Regions from separate parts of the Arthrobacter flavus genome, predicted to be linked through region 2. Evidence: riboswitches for the same ligand, from Rfam matches in the RefSeq annotation. Region 2 holds a riboswitch; the other holds the start of a gene.

Region 1 (7,249 bases), on a different contig from region 2:
GTCGCCAAGCGGATCTTCACTGAGGTGAACAACGGGGTGTACCGGTGCGGGTTCGCCGGATCGCAGGAAGCCTACAATGACGCCTACGACCGCCTGTTCACCGCGTTGGACTGGCTGGAGGAACGCCTCAGCCACCAGCGGTTCCTGGTGGGGGAGACCATCACCGAGGTCGACGTCCGCCTGTTTACTACCCTGGTGCGCTTCGACGCCGTCTACCACGGGCACTTCAAGTGCAACCGGAACAAGCTCACCGAAATGCCAGCCCTGTGGGGTTACGCCCGGGACCTGTTCCAGACCCCCGGATTCGGCGACACGATCGACTTTGACCAGATCAAGGATCACTACTACATCGTGCACGAAGACATTAACCCGACCGGGATTGTGCCCAAGGGCCCGGACCTGGCCAACTGGCACACCGAGCATGGCAGGGAAGGCCTCGGCGGCAGGCCCTTCGGGCGCGGAACACCGCCCGCCGCTGGCTGAAGCCACCTCACCCGCACCACATGAGGCCCCGCTTGTACCGGATTCCCCGGCTACTGGCGGGGCTTTCCGCGTGTCGGGGGCAACACGCCGCGGAATGACGACGACGGACTGCAGTACCTGGGGAAACCTGCACGCCGCCGACGTCGGCGGGCCGGGAAACCACTCATCAGGGACCCAATTAAGCAACATAACCGTTTCCTAATGCAGGTAACCGTAGGCTAGCCTTACTTAGGTTGAGGTAATGTTCCTGGTGATCGACGGCCCAGACGGTTGAGGACGACGCAGACGGAGATGGAGGCGCCATGGCAGTGCAGACTGCTCCAGCCCCCCTTGACCGCGCTGCGATCGCCTCAGTCAGACCCCGCGGGCAGCGCCGGGTTCTGAAGCTGGGCGCAGTGCTGGTCGTCCTAGCCCTAGTCTGCGCCGCCTCGCTCGCATTCGGCTCCCGTCCCATCAGTTTCGACGTCCTGGTCGCCGCGCTGACCGATTTCGACCCGGCCAACGGCGACCACGCCGTCGTCCACTCCCGTATTCCCCGCACCGTCACCGGCCTGATGGTCGGCGCCGCCCTCGGCCTCGCCGGTGCCGCCATGCAGGGGGTGGCCCGGAACCCGCTCGCTGACCCTGGCATCCTCGGCGTCAACGCAGGTGCGGCGCTGGCGGTCGTCATCGGCATCTATGTTTTCGGGATCGCCGAGGTGACCGGCTACATCTGGTTCGCGTTCGCCGGGGCAGCCTTCGCCGCCGTCGTGGTCTACGCCATCGCAAGCCTCGGTCGGGAAGGAGCTACCCCGATCAAGCTGGCACTCGCCGGGGCGGCGCTGTCCGCGGGGCTGGGCAGCCTGATGAACGCGGTCCTCGTGTCCAGCCAGGAGACGCTTGACCGGTTCCGGTTCTGGCAGGTGGGCACCGTGTCAGGCCGCGGCTGGGATGTCCTTCTGCCGGTCCTGCCGTTCCTTGTGGTCGGCGTCCTGCTGACCCTGCTGACTGGTAAGGCTCTGAACAGCCTGTCCCTCGGCGATGACATCGCGAAGGGACTCGGCCAGAACGTGGCGGTAGCCCGCGGTGTCGCGGCGCTCGGCGTTGTCATCCTGTGTGGCGCTGCAACTGCAGCCGCCGGACCGATCGCCTTTGTGGGCCTGGTGATTCCCCACCTGGTGCGGGTGCTTACTGGTCCCGACTACCGGTGGATCCTGCCCTTCTCGGTGGCGCTCGCCCCGGTGCTGCTCATCGGTGCAGACATTGTCGGCCGGCTCATCCTGCCGCCTGGCGAGGTACAGGTGGGGATCATGACCGCCGTCATCGGCGCACCCGTATTCATCTGGCTGGTCCGCCGCCGGAAGCTGGCCCAACTATGAGCCTGCAGACCTCCCCGCCGGTCACACCGACCTCCCCGGTGAGGAATACCCAGGCCAATCTACGCAGCGCGAGGCGCCACCAGTCAGCCCAGCGCCGCCTGGTGATCGGAATCCTTGCGGGGATCACCGCCGTCCTGTTCGCGGTCTCTGTCCTGCTCGGCACCTATACCGTAACCATCCCGGACTTCTTCAGGATCCTTGGCGGCGCCGACATTCCCGGCGCTACGTTCATCGTGATGGAAAACAAGCTTCCCCGCGCGGTGATCGCGGTCCTCATCGGGGTGGCCTTCGGCCTGGCGGGCACCATTTTTCAGACCATGCTCCGGAACCCGCTGGCCAGCCCCGACATCATTGGGATCAGCTACGGAGCCAGTGCCTCTGCCGTGGCAGCAATAGTGCTGTTCGGGGCGGCAGGCGTTGCGGTGTCCCTTTCCGCCCTGATCGGGGCCCTCGCCGTCGCGGCAGCGATCTACCTGCTCTCCCGCCGCGGCTCGGCGGCCGGGTACCGGCTGATCCTGGTGGGAATTGGCTTCGCCGCGGTGATGCACGCGGTAGTCAGCTTCCTGCTCACCCGCACCGATATCCGCACCGCATCAGACACTCTGGTCTGGCTCAACGGCTCCCTGAATTCCAGCAACTGGGACCGGGCCACGATCCTCATCCTCGCCCTGCTGCTGCTGATCCCCGCAGCGGCCGTCCTATCCCGGGGTCTGCGCGGACTGGAACTGGGCGACGACACCGCTGCCAGCCTCGGTATCCGGGTCGAACCATCGCGGCTGGCCCTGATCGCCGTCGGGGTGGCTCTCGCGGCCGTTGCCACTGCGGCCGCCGGGCCGGTGGCGTTCGTCGCCTTCCTCGCCGGCCCAATCTCCCGCCGCCTCGTGAAGGGGGCTGTCTCTCTCACCGCGGCCGGACTGGTGGGCGCGGTGATAGTTCTCGCCGCAGACTACGTGGCAGCCACCATGATTCCCGGCGTGTCACTTCCGGTCGGCGTAGTAACTGGCGTCCTGGGCGCGCCGTTCCTGCTGTGGCTGCTTGTGACCGCTAACCGGACAGGACAGGGAGGCTGAGATGGCGCTGAAAGCCAGCGAGCTGACACTCGCGTACGACGACCGCAAAGTGGTCCAGGACCTCACCCTTGAGCTGCTCGCCGGCAAAGTGACCGTGATTGTCGGCGCCAACGCCTGCGGCAAATCCACCCTGCTGCGTGGACTGGCCCGTCTGCTCAAGCCATCGGCCGGCGTCGTCAGTCTCGACGGCAAGGACATCCACTCGCTTTCCACCCGCGCCGTCGCACGCACCCTTGGCTTGCTGCCGCAGACGCCCGTAGCGCCGGACGGGATCACCGTCGCCGACCTGGTGGGTCGTGGCCGCTACCCACACCAGGGCTGGTTCCGGCAGTGGACCAACGACGACGACGTCGCCGTCGCCGCCGCCCTCGAAGTCACCGACACCCTTGAGCTCGCTGACCGTTTTGTCGATGAACTCTCCGGTGGGCAGCGGCAGCGGGTCTGGATTGCGATGGCCCTCGCCCAGCAGACTGACATCCTGCTGCTGGATGAACCCACCACCTTCCTCGACGTCACCCACCAGGTGGAAGTGCTGGATCTGATCACTGATCTGAACCGGCGCGACGGCACCACGGTGGCTATCGTGCTCCACGACCTTAACCTCGCCGCACGCTATGCCGATCACCTCATCGCCATGACCGACGGCCGGATCGCCGCGCAGGGCAGCCCCGCGGAGGTGGTCACCGAGGAGACAGTCACCTCAGTTTTCGGTCTGCAATGCCGCGTCATTCCGGACCCCGTGTCCGGCACCCCCATGGTGGTTCCGGTCGGCCGACACCACTCAGGCGACGGAGCTACTCAGTCGTCATCCGAAACGTCCACTGGGCAGGGGTTCCTGCCAAATCCGCAGGACACGCTGTCCGCGCATCACCTGGAGGCAGCAACATGACCGAAGTCAGCAACCGCACGGCCCAGCGGCGCGAGCGCGGACCACAGCGCACCGAGGGGGCCGTCTCGGCGGTATCAGCCTTCGACGTCGTCGTCACTCGGGTGCAGCGCCTCAGCGCCAACTTCCAACGCATCACTTTCGGCGGGTCCTGCCTCAGGAATTTCGGTGTGCAGGGACCAACGCTGGACCTGCGGATCAAGGTCTTGATCCCCGCCACCCGCGGGGACGATGCCCCCCGCGTGAACATGCGGGAGCTACTCGAGTCGCCACCCGAGGGATCAGGCTGGTATCAGCAGTGGCTTGCGATGGACCCCGCCGAACGCGGCGCCATGCGCACCTATACCGTCAGGGCAGCCCGGTGCGATGGCGACGAGCCAGAGATCGACGTCGACTTTGTGATGCACTTCGACGCTGAGGGGAACGGGGGACCGGCGTCGCTCTGGGCCGCCGCTGCCACCCCCGGTGACCGGATGTGGCTGATCGGGCCGAACGTCCACGCCGCGACCTGCACCACCGCTGGCTCCTACGGCGGGATCGAGTGGCGTCCGGGGCTCGCCCAGCATGTTCTCCTCGCCGGCGACGAGACAGCTGTCCCTGCTATCAGCGCCATCCTGGAATCACTCCCCGCCGACGTCGGCGGGCACGCCTTCCTCGAAGTGCCGGACCCCGCAGATTTCCAGGCCGTCTCCACCACCTCGGCAGTGAAGATCATCTGGTTGGCCCGCGGCGAACGCCCTCACGGTGAACTGCTGGACGCGGCGGTCCGAGACGCCGTTCGGGTACCCGGCTGGGTGTCACTGGCCACGCCGTTCGCCGTCGGCGTCGATGCCAGCTCCCGCGCCGGGCTGACCCTTGCCGCCGCTGCCGCCGCCACAGCGGGCCCTGAGCCGGAAGAAGTGAACATCGACGAGACGATCCTGTGGGAAACTCCGCAGCGACTGAACGCGTCTACCCTGAATACCTCGCTGAACCCGGACCGGCCCTCCGGTGCGCTCCCCTTCTATGCCTGGATCGCGGGCGAGGCAGCGGTGGTCCGAGGGTTGCGGCGCTATCTGGTGCGCGACGTCGGGATCGACCGCAAACAGGTCGCGTTTATGGGGTATTGGCGGAGTGGCCGTTCCGAGCTTGGCTAGTCGGCGCGCCGTGAGCTATGTAACGAAATTATAACTTCTCGGCAAAGCGTTCTATTCTTGTAGGGAGCCATCCGCATCTTTGTGGCTCCCGGACTGCACGCCTAACCCTGCCAGCAGCCGGTCCCCAATTCACCGTGGCAGGGGTGGAGGACCCATCTTCGGCAGTTATCTGCCTTGGGGTGCAGCCCTTCGCAAACCGCTCTTCCGCTCACAGGAAGAGCAGCAGTGGGCCGAGTCAACTCTTGCTCGAATCCGACAGCTAACTTCACCGGCGTTGCAGAGAGGCTCTTGTTTTGCTCCAGCCGGTCACATCCGGGCGCCGCCGCGCGTCCGCCCCACCGAAGTCCCCATCGACATCCAACCGTCGGCCAGCTGTGCTGGCCGTAGGCGTCCTCGCCGCAGCGGCCGGGCTTGTCCTCACCGCAGCCTTCCCCGCCCCGGAGTCTTCACCCTCGGCAGCGCCCACCGCAGCAAGCGGCGCCGCCGTGGCCGCCCCGGTTACTGCTGACGCTGAAGCCGACATTGATTTCGGCAGGGAGTCCCCGGTCGCGACGGCCGCAACTGCCGAGGCCAAAACCACTGTCCTGTCCAGCGACGCGGCGACGTTCATCACTCCCATCGAGGGTGCCGAAATTGCGTCATCGTTCGGGTACCGGGTGAACCCACTGGGTGGATACGGCGATGAACTGCACACCGGGACCGACTACGCAGGAGCCTGCGGTACGCCGGTCCTGGCATCCCGCGCGGGTACCGTAGTGGAGTCCGGGTGGCATGCCTATGGCGGTGGCCAGCGGATCGTGGTGGACCACGGCGGTGGCCTCGAAACCTCGTACAACCACCTCAGTGTGATCGGCGTGACCGTCGGGGAAAAAGTGGACAAGGCCCAAGGCCTGGGCGCCGTCGGGAGCACCGGCAACTCGACCGGATGCCACCTCCACTTCGAACTGCTGGTCGACGGCGAAAAAGTAGATCCCCAAACCCGGCTCTAGGTCAGGTACCGGCGATCCTCCCCACGGGGCGGGCACGGTGGGTGGGATTGTCTAGACATTCCCAGTGGTTGGGGCTGGCCAGTGGGCAACCGGAACCGGACCCGGAACCGGACCCGGTCCTAGACCGGACCCAGCCCCGGATCCGGTCCTAGGGCTCCGGGTGGGTGACGACCGCTGGATCTTTCCTGCCGTAGGGCATCCGCAGCCGCAACGAATTCGCGTCCACGCGCAGGGCCATGTGGGTGCCCTTGCCGAGGGGGTCGCCGTCGAGTTGGATCTCCTGCGGTTCGTCGAGCTGGATTTCGGCTTCCTTGCACTGGAAGTACTCAAGCGACGGGTCCTTGCCCTTCCCTCGGGCGAACAGCTTCCCGACGACGCCGAGCCAGCCCAGTCGACCGGTGGGCGCCACGGTCATAATGTCCAGCAGGCCGTCGTCAATCTTTGCGCCGGGGAAAATCTCCAGCCCGCCCATGATCTTGCCGCAGTTGCCGCCCATCACGCTGCGCAGCCGACGCTCAATGACCTCGCCGCCGTCCAGCGTGATCTGGGTGCGTGCGGGTTTGCCGCTCAGGTTCCGGATACCGGCGTCAACGTAGGCCAGCCATCCCACCTTGTCTTTGAGGTCATCGCGGGTGTCGGCCATGATCGACGCGTCAAATCCCAGTCCTGCCATCACCAGGAACACGTGCGAGTCCTGGGCGCGGTCAACCGTGACATGAACGACGTCGACATTGCGTTCGGTGCCGAACAGGGCAGCCTTGGCGGCCTCGCGCGGATTGTCGACGGCGATGTCCAGGTTCCGGGCCAGCAGGTTGCCGGTGCCAAGCGGGATCAGGCCCAGGGCGATACCGGTGCCGTTGACAACCTCGGCCACGCAGCGGACCGTTCCATCGCCGCCAGCGGCGATCACCACGTCCACGCCAGCGTCGACGGCTTGCTGCGCCTGGCCACGGCCGGGGTCGTCAGCCGACGTCTCCAGGTACAGCACCTCGTCCCACCCCTCGGCAGCGCAGAGCTCCGAAACGATCGCACGAATATCAGCCCCGGTGTTCTTGACCGGGTTGATGATCAACGCGGCGCGCTTGGTCCGATTATCGGAGGGCTGGGTCATGATGTCCTTCTCAGGTCGGGGGAGGGCGGGAGCAGCGCGAAAGCTATCAGTCTGCTTGCAATGCCACCTTATCGCGCGGCTGAAGCAGGTAGCCTCTACTAGTGGAATTCTCTCAACGATATGTGGCCCTGGGCGATTCGTTCACCGAAGGCGTCGGCGACTGGCATGAAGAAAGCCCGAACGGTGTGCGGGGATGGGCGGACCGGGTGGCCGAGC
Region 2 (7,249 bases):
TGCGGAATGCCATGGCCTGCCAAGTACAGGAACCCGACCTCGTGCATCGCCTTGCGCAAACCGTCCCGGAAGTCTGATGCTTCCTCCGGGCCTGCGTTCAGCTGAGAGTAATCCAGGACAGGCAGTGATTCGAGTGACAAGTTCTTATAGTCCTTTACGACGCGTTTCGGAAACCGGAGTCCGTATCCGCTTCAATGTTACGACCGAAGCCGGGGAGTCGAACGATCCCGTTGCGAAGTATGTCGACCGCCCATGCGGCCGTTTGCACTTCTCGGGTCAGGCCGGGACGTAGCGTCGAACCTGCGGTGTAATCAGGATGCGGTCTTCACGACGAGCACATCACAGGGTGCGTTGTGTACAACACTCCAGGCAACGCTGCCCAGCACCCGCCGGAGCCCTTTCATTCCTACGTTACCTACCACCAGCAGCTGGGCGTCGGTACGCTCTGCCTCCTCGATGAGGACATCCTGCGGCTTGCCCCGTCCCGCAGCGGGGCGGACCTTCACAGAGGGATGTTGTTCCCGCAGCTTCACTGCAACCTGCTCGGCCAGCTTGAGAGCCTGCTCAGCATCGTCCAGTATCCATGTGTCATTGCCGATATGGACGACTTCAGTGTTGCCCGTAATGTGCGCGCTGACCACCACGAGTTCGGCATCGAGGCCCTCAGCAAGAGTCGCGGCGCGTGAGGCTGCCTTAAATGCGGTCTCACTTCCATCCACACCAACAATCACACTTCCGGTCATGACGTGTCCTCCTCGAACTTCGAACCGCAATTGCGGTATGTGGTGCCTACTTGGTTCGCTTACCCTACTCGGTCAAAGAATCGAGTGCCTCTTCGCCGACCCGTGGACCACACCGCCCAGCGCAATGTTGACCGGCAGCTCTCTCCAGCGCCGCAGTGGATCACCGTGAAGTGCGTCGCGGTCACCCGATTCGTCACGCAGGCATGAGAGTGGATCCTTACTGGTGCACTGGCTCGTGGAGGCCTAGATTACGGGCATGACTAGTTCTCCCGTACCAGGCACGCATAGTGATGAACCGCATGACAACACCATCCATGGCAGACTCAATTGGCTGCGAGCCGGTGTACTCGGAGCCAATGACGGAATTGTCTCGGTCGCGGCCCTGGTCGTCGGAGTCGCGGGTGCGACAACGGCAACTCCCGTGATTCTTGCCGCTGGCATCGCCGGTCTTGTCGGCGGTGCGATATCCATGGCTCTTGGAGAGTACGTGTCCGTGAGTAGTCAGAAAGACAGCCAGGAGGCCCTCATCGCCAAGGAACGCCTTGAGCTGGAGACCGAGCCCGAGGCTGAGCTTGTGGAGCTTGCCGGAATCTACCAATCAAAAGGGCTGAGCCCGGACACGGCCCATCAGGTGGCAGTCGAACTCACCAAACACGATGCCCTGGGGGCCCATCTCGAAGCGGAACTCGGATTGCGCGAGGACGCCGTGGCGAGCCCGCTCGCTGCTGCGGGGGCGTCTGCGCTGGCCTTCACCCTTGGAGCGATTCTCCCCCTGCTGACAATCCTTTTGTTTCCAGAGGAGACTCGTGTCCTTTGGACCTTCGGCGCAGTCCTGATTGCCCTCGCCATCACCGGCTACGGAAGCGCACGGATTGGCGACAATCCAGCGACGCGCCCGACTGTGAGGATCGTTCTCGGCGGCGCGCTCGCATTGGCCGCCACCTTCCTCATCGGGTCGCTCCTGGGGACCACCGGAGTGGTCTAATGCTCGACAACGCCCCGGATTTGTCCTTTTTCCTTGAGGCTGCCGACCGGAAAACCGCACTCGAGGTAAATGTTTGTACATTTGGCTTTTCCGAGTAGGTTGATTACAACGCTCCACTAAAAGTGGGGCTCATCGATGCCTCTTACCGAACCCAGCCAGAGGCTTAGGTCCTTGGATAGGAAGGCTGGGACGGGGAAACCACAGGTGGGTTCTTTAGAACCCTTGGGGTGAAGCCGAATGGGGATTTTGTCCTCATGCGGCCGGGTGCCTCCCATCCGAATCCGACAGCTCACCTCGTAGGTATAGGGAGAGATTACCCATGTCATCACATACTCTGCGTGCTCGACATCGCGCCGATACGAAAAGCCGTTCGATTCTTCTCCTCAGCGGGCAGTCCACCCTCTCCCAGTAGGGGCCCAAAGTCGCAGCGCTTGTGGTTGCTTCCGGAATGCTGGCGGCGGGAGCGAGCCCCGCCCACGCTTCGGCGATCGCCCACCCGGCGCAGGATCACACCGTTTCATCGCTCTCATCGGCTGCTTCACCAGTCGAAGTGGAGGCGACCCCCACCGATCAAGGCACTGCGTACACCGTGCAGTCAGGTGATTCGCTGGGAGCTATCAGCGTCCAGACAGGTGTGGCGTTGCACAAGCTCCTGAGCCTGAACCAGCTCACTGTCACGTCAATCATCTACCCGGGAAACACCATCGTCCTGTCAGATGAGTCGAATGCCGAGAATGCTGCAGCGATCGACGCCGGCTCCGCAGGCCCGTCATCAGCGGTTTCCGACTCTAGCCTGACTACACAAAGTGCATCGATCAATGCCCTGAGCACCAGGGTGAGCAACGAGTCAGGAAACATCTGGGATTCCTCGGACGCTCCCCAGAGCGGTACTGCCAACAGCCGTATTCTTGCCTTCGCTAACACGCAGTTGGGCGCTATTCAGGACTGCACCGTCCTGGGCGAAGGAGCATTGCGAGCCGCCGGGGTGATAGGGGTAGGAGATGAGTCCCCCGAGTCCTTGATGGCCTTCGCTACTCCAGTATCGGATCCCCAGCCCGGCGACTTCGTCTACTACGCGGACGGCGGGATGGGCTTTTCACACAACGCCGTCTACCTCGGCGACGGACGAGCCATCCACAGCGGCTGGAACGGTAACCAGACGGTTGAGGAATCCGTCAACGTAGGTTCCGGTCCTGTCTATTACCGGGTCAACCTCTAGTCGACAAACCCGCTGGCTGGGCTCTGACCTGGCCGACCTCGGTGTATTTCGGACATGCCCGGACACCAGATCAGACAGACAGGATCTGGTGTCCGGGTGAATCCTTTCCCCCCTTTTTTCTTTTTCCCTCCCCCTGCGCCTCCCCCAGTGGACGCATGACGCCAGGAGTAATGAAGTGCCACAAGAATCTGATCAACGAACTACAGGTGTTCGATCGGCCACCCTCATCGCTGCCCTGCTTGTCGCCGCGCTCATCCTGATGATTGGGTTGATCGCATCCCAGCGAGCCTCCTCCCCCGCTTCAGATGGATCAGGAACAGACGTCGCAGAGGAATCCGGTGGCCGGGAGGAAGAAAAGTTCGATTTATCCCGGCGCATCGCCGACGACCCGTTAGCAATAGGTGAGGTTGACGCCCCAGTTGTTTTGGTCGAATACGCCGACTACAGATGCCCGTTCTGCGGGGTTTTCTCGCGCGAGACATTGCCGGCGTTGGTCGAGCAGTATGTAGCTAGCGGGGAACTAAGGATTGAGTGGCGAGATTTGCCGGTCTTCGGGGCCGAGTCTCTTAGCGCTGCAGTTGCCGGCCGGGCAGCAGGGGAACAGGATAGGTTCTGGGAGTTCAATAAGGCCGTCTTCGCTGCGGCCCCCGACCGCGGACATATCAGCCTCCCGCGCGAGGAGCTGATCCGCATCGCAGAAGAAGTTGGGGTAGCCGACATCACGGCGTTCACAGCGGATCTGGACTCGGAGGAGCTCAATCAGGCTGTTCAAACCGACGCTGAGGAAGCCGCAGCCCTGGGAGCTACCGGAACACCCTTGTTTCTGGTGAACGACATCCCCATCTCGGGCGCCCAACCAGTAGAAGTATTTGAACAAGCCATTGAGACTGTGCTGGCAGAAACCAGTCCCCAGTAATGCTCATCGGATACAGCGGGGCGTTCCTCGGTGGTCTCCTCACCCTCCTCAGTCCGTGCTCAGCATTGTTGCTGCCAGCATTCTTCGCGTATGCCTTCAGCACAAAACAGCAACTGGTCGGCCGGACCATGCTCTTCTACGCAGGATTGTTGTGCACCCTCGTACCCCTGGGGGTCTTCGCTGGCACCCTGGGGTCCCTCGTCACCACTGACCGACACATTCTCATCGGGCTCGCAGCCGCCCTCATGATCGTTTTGGGTCTCATTCAGATCCTCGGTGTCCGCCTACCGGCATTCATCCGCACCCGGTCCGCGACTGTCGGTTCCGGCGGTTCCGTCTTCGTCCTCGGATTGGCATACGGGGTCGCAGGAGCCTGCACCGGACCCATCCTTGGGTCAATTCTTACCGTCGCCGCAGCTGGCAGCAACGCCGTCTACGGCGGAATTCTGCTCGCCATCTATGCACTGGGAATGGCAGTCCCGCTGTTCTTTCTCGCTGCACTGTGGGACCGCCTCGGTGTTTCCGGACGTCGGTGGCTTCGTCCCCGCCCTGTAACCATCGGACGGTGGTCCAACACCTGGATTATGGTGATCTCTGGCTCCCTTTCAATCGGCATCGGAATCTTCCTCATCGCCACAGACGGAACAGCGAGTCTGGGTGGGATCCTTTCCGTTACTGACCAGTTCGCCCTCGAGAACGCGGTACGTACCTTCGCGGACTCAATCCCCGACGTAGCTGTCATGCTGTTAATTCTCATGCTCCTCACCGCAACCGGCGCCACCTACTTACGCCGGCGCAGCCACAGGTCATCAGCACCCCCGGATGACTCCGCATCACCAGAAGCGTCTTCGGATCAAGTGTCAAAGGAAGCTCCATGACTCCCCGCACCGGGAACCCCACAACTCAGCGACCCTCTCTGCTCAACGCTCTTCTTCGGTGGCCCTTACGCCGGTGGATCGCCGTGTTATTCGGTGCGGTGGCGACCTTCCTGCTCGTAGCCATTCCAACCGATCTCATCGACACGCCATTATTCAGCCGTGAAGTTCCCCCCACCGGGTGGTCGGTGCCAGCGCTGATCATCTCGTCGGCGCTAAGCGGCCTGGTCCTCGGTACCTATATCGCCCAGGATCGGATTGACGAATCTCCGCGGACCCGTTCGGGCATCGCGGGGGCGATCGTGACCTTTTTTGCCGTCGGCTGCCCCGTGTGCAACAAGATCGTCTTGCTCGCTCTGGGAACCTCGGGAGCGATGCAGTACTTCGAGCCCATTCAACCCGTCCTCGCGGTTCTCGCTATCGGCCTCCTCTCCTGGGCCTTCTACCGGCGCGCCACGTACGAGGATCGTTGCCCAGTCCCAGCGAAGTCGGTGTAACAGCCGTTTGTTCAGGACGTCGGCGGATCCGCTTTACACCCGAAGTTGGTCGCAATCTCCACCCGGTCACCCACAACATAGGTCCGTCGGAACTCGACGTATTGCGCCCGATGACACCCAGTTCGCTCGATCAGTAAAAGCGGCGAACCGGCGGCACATTGCAGAAGCCTCGAGTGCTCCGGAGCGGCCAGGACAGCCGAGAGTTGCTCAGTTCCGCCGTTGAGGACCATTCCGCAATGCTTTTCGAGCTCCCCATACAAGGAGTTTCTGGTGAAATCTGAATCCACCAAACCTCCCGCAATGTCTGCAGGCATCCACACTTCGTCCAGCGCAATTGGCTCCTCGTCGGCAAAGCGCACCCGAGTGAGATGGAAGAATTCGGCGTCCTGCTTCAAGGAAAGCAGGGTCGCCGTGGCAGGACTCTGGGTAATTTCCTGTTGAAGCACAACGCTTCGGTGTTCCATCCCAGAGTCTCGCACGGACGCCAGCAGGCTGTATAACGGGCCGAAGGCTGTATTTCCTCCCGCCTGGACCCGCGACATTCGCCCGGGATGCGCGTTAACGTGCCCCGCATCCCGCAAAGGCCTCAACGCTGCCCTGATCGTTCCACGGCTGACCCCGTATCGTTGCGCCAACTCGAGCTCGCCCGGGAACCGAGCATTGAACGTGCCACGTTGGAGCTCGGTCAACAAATCGGCGCTCACGCGTTTCCACAACGGACCTGCCGCTCTAGTTCCATCAGTTGTCGTCATGCCGATAGCCCCTCCCGAAACCCTTCTTTCAAACCCCACAAGGTTACGCCCCAGCAACCGGACGAATAACGCAACTTGAACGGCCTAGTCATGGAGCCGTGACGGATTGTCTCGCTGGGTCCTAGACCACACTCCTAGCGCTGTGCGGGAGGTAACGCCGACCTTCAGCATTGCCCGACTCATGTGGTTCTCAACGGTGCGCTCGGAGATGAACAAACGCTCGGCGATCTCGGCGTTGGTCATGCCAGTGGCCACAATCTCGACGATCTCGGACTCCCGGGGTGTTAGTGGGCCCGTCGGGGAGACCGACTCAAGGTCCACGAGTTCGGCCAGCAGGGGTTGCAATCCGATCTGGTCAGCGATCGCCCGGGCGCCTGCCGCACACTCGGCCCGGGACCGGGTGCCTGGACTTTCCAGTTTCGCCAACTCCAGAAGAGCGCTTGCCTCATGTGCGGGCGCGTAAATGGCTCGGCATTCGGCAACAGCGCTTCTTAGCTGGTCACGCGCTAAAGCGCTGCGGCCGAGTACTCGGGCAAGCCGCCCAAGCGCTAGGTCTACCGGGCCTTCATAGGGGCTCGTTGCAAAGGCGATGGCGTGCTGGCCAGAGTAGGGCAGCAACCGGTCATAAAGCCGTTCTGCTGTGGGGCGATCGCCAAGCCCGGCACAGACCTCGGCGTTGCTCACCGTAGCAATGAGGAACTCCGATGCTTCTGCCGGAACGGAGTCAGCATGCGGAGCGATAAACTCCCACAAGCGTGATGCCTCAGCGCGCTGACCGGCAGCGATCAGGGCCAATGCGAGCCAACCCTGGGCCGCGAAGGGGAGACCCTCGAGCGCGTCCCGAACGATCAGGACCATTTTCTCCAGGCCCTCGCCCCTGGCACGGGCGAGAGCAAACCGGAAGACGGGATCCAGATAGCAGGCGTCACTTCCCGGGCCGCCCAGAGAACTTGCGGCTTCAACGTGAACCAGCGCCGAGGTGAATCTGCCGTCCATGAGCGCCTGCGACCCCAGCAGTAGGTGGAGCCGTGAGCGGTCGAGCCTTGAGGCCGCTTCGCCCGAGAATCCGGCGATGGCGTCAAGCAGCGCCGGGCGGTCCCCCGCGCGCGCAAGATGGTCCATCGTGGCCGCTGCCACTAGTCCGGCCGGGCGGAAGTGGTCGACTGTTTCTTTCAGTCGGGCCTCAAGCCGCTCCCTCAGCTCGGGTGTCCGGACGCGGGTCACGGCTTCCGCTGTCAGCAGGTGAACGCGGGCTCGACAGA

What was found. A riboswitch is a leader RNA that binds a small molecule or an ion and turns the genes downstream of it on or off. The one in region 2 is predicted to bind cyclic di-AMP.
Region 1: it holds a riboswitch for cyclic di-AMP, as region 2 does, so the genes downstream of both, ABD059_RS11820 (M23 family metallopeptidase) here and ABD059_RS01305 (LysM peptidoglycan-binding domain-containing protein) in region 2, are expected to answer to the same signal.

Annotation. Positions count from the first base shown of each region.
Region 1 covers NZ_BAAAIJ010000047.1:374,970-382,218, reverse strand. The annotation lists gene ABD059_RS11845 (glutathione S-transferase family protein) at 1-483, shown strand, start outside; gene ABD059_RS11840 (FecCD family ABC transporter permease) at 786-1,841, shown strand; gene ABD059_RS11835 (FecCD family ABC transporter permease) at 1,838-2,911, shown strand; gene ABD059_RS11830 (ABC transporter ATP-binding protein) at 2,913-3,800, shown strand; gene ABD059_RS11825 (siderophore-interacting protein) at 3,797-4,933, shown strand; cyclic di-AMP (ydaO/yuaA leader) riboswitch at 5,039-5,222, shown strand; gene ABD059_RS11820 (M23 family metallopeptidase) at 5,308-5,922, shown strand; gene ABD059_RS11815 (diacylglycerol/lipid kinase family protein) at 6,071-7,033, opposite strand; gene ABD059_RS11810 (SGNH/GDSL hydrolase family protein) at 7,135-7,249, shown strand, end outside.
Region 2 covers NZ_BAAAIJ010000003.1:63,972-71,220, reverse strand. The annotation lists gene ABD059_RS01320 (isopenicillin N synthase family dioxygenase) at 1-140, opposite strand, end outside; gene ABD059_RS01315 (universal stress protein) at 312-743, opposite strand; gene ABD059_RS01310 (VIT1/CCC1 transporter family protein) at 1,000-1,728, shown strand; cyclic di-AMP (ydaO/yuaA leader) riboswitch at 1,869-2,045, shown strand; gene ABD059_RS01305 (LysM peptidoglycan-binding domain-containing protein) at 2,162-2,947, shown strand; gene ABD059_RS01300 (DsbA family protein) at 3,123-3,863, shown strand; gene ABD059_RS01295 (cytochrome c biogenesis CcdA family protein) at 3,863-4,741, shown strand; gene ABD059_RS01290 (hypothetical protein) at 4,738-5,235, shown strand; gene ABD059_RS01285 (GntR family transcriptional regulator) at 5,247-5,987, opposite strand; gene ABD059_RS01280 (helix-turn-helix transcriptional regulator) at 6,072-7,249, opposite strand, start outside.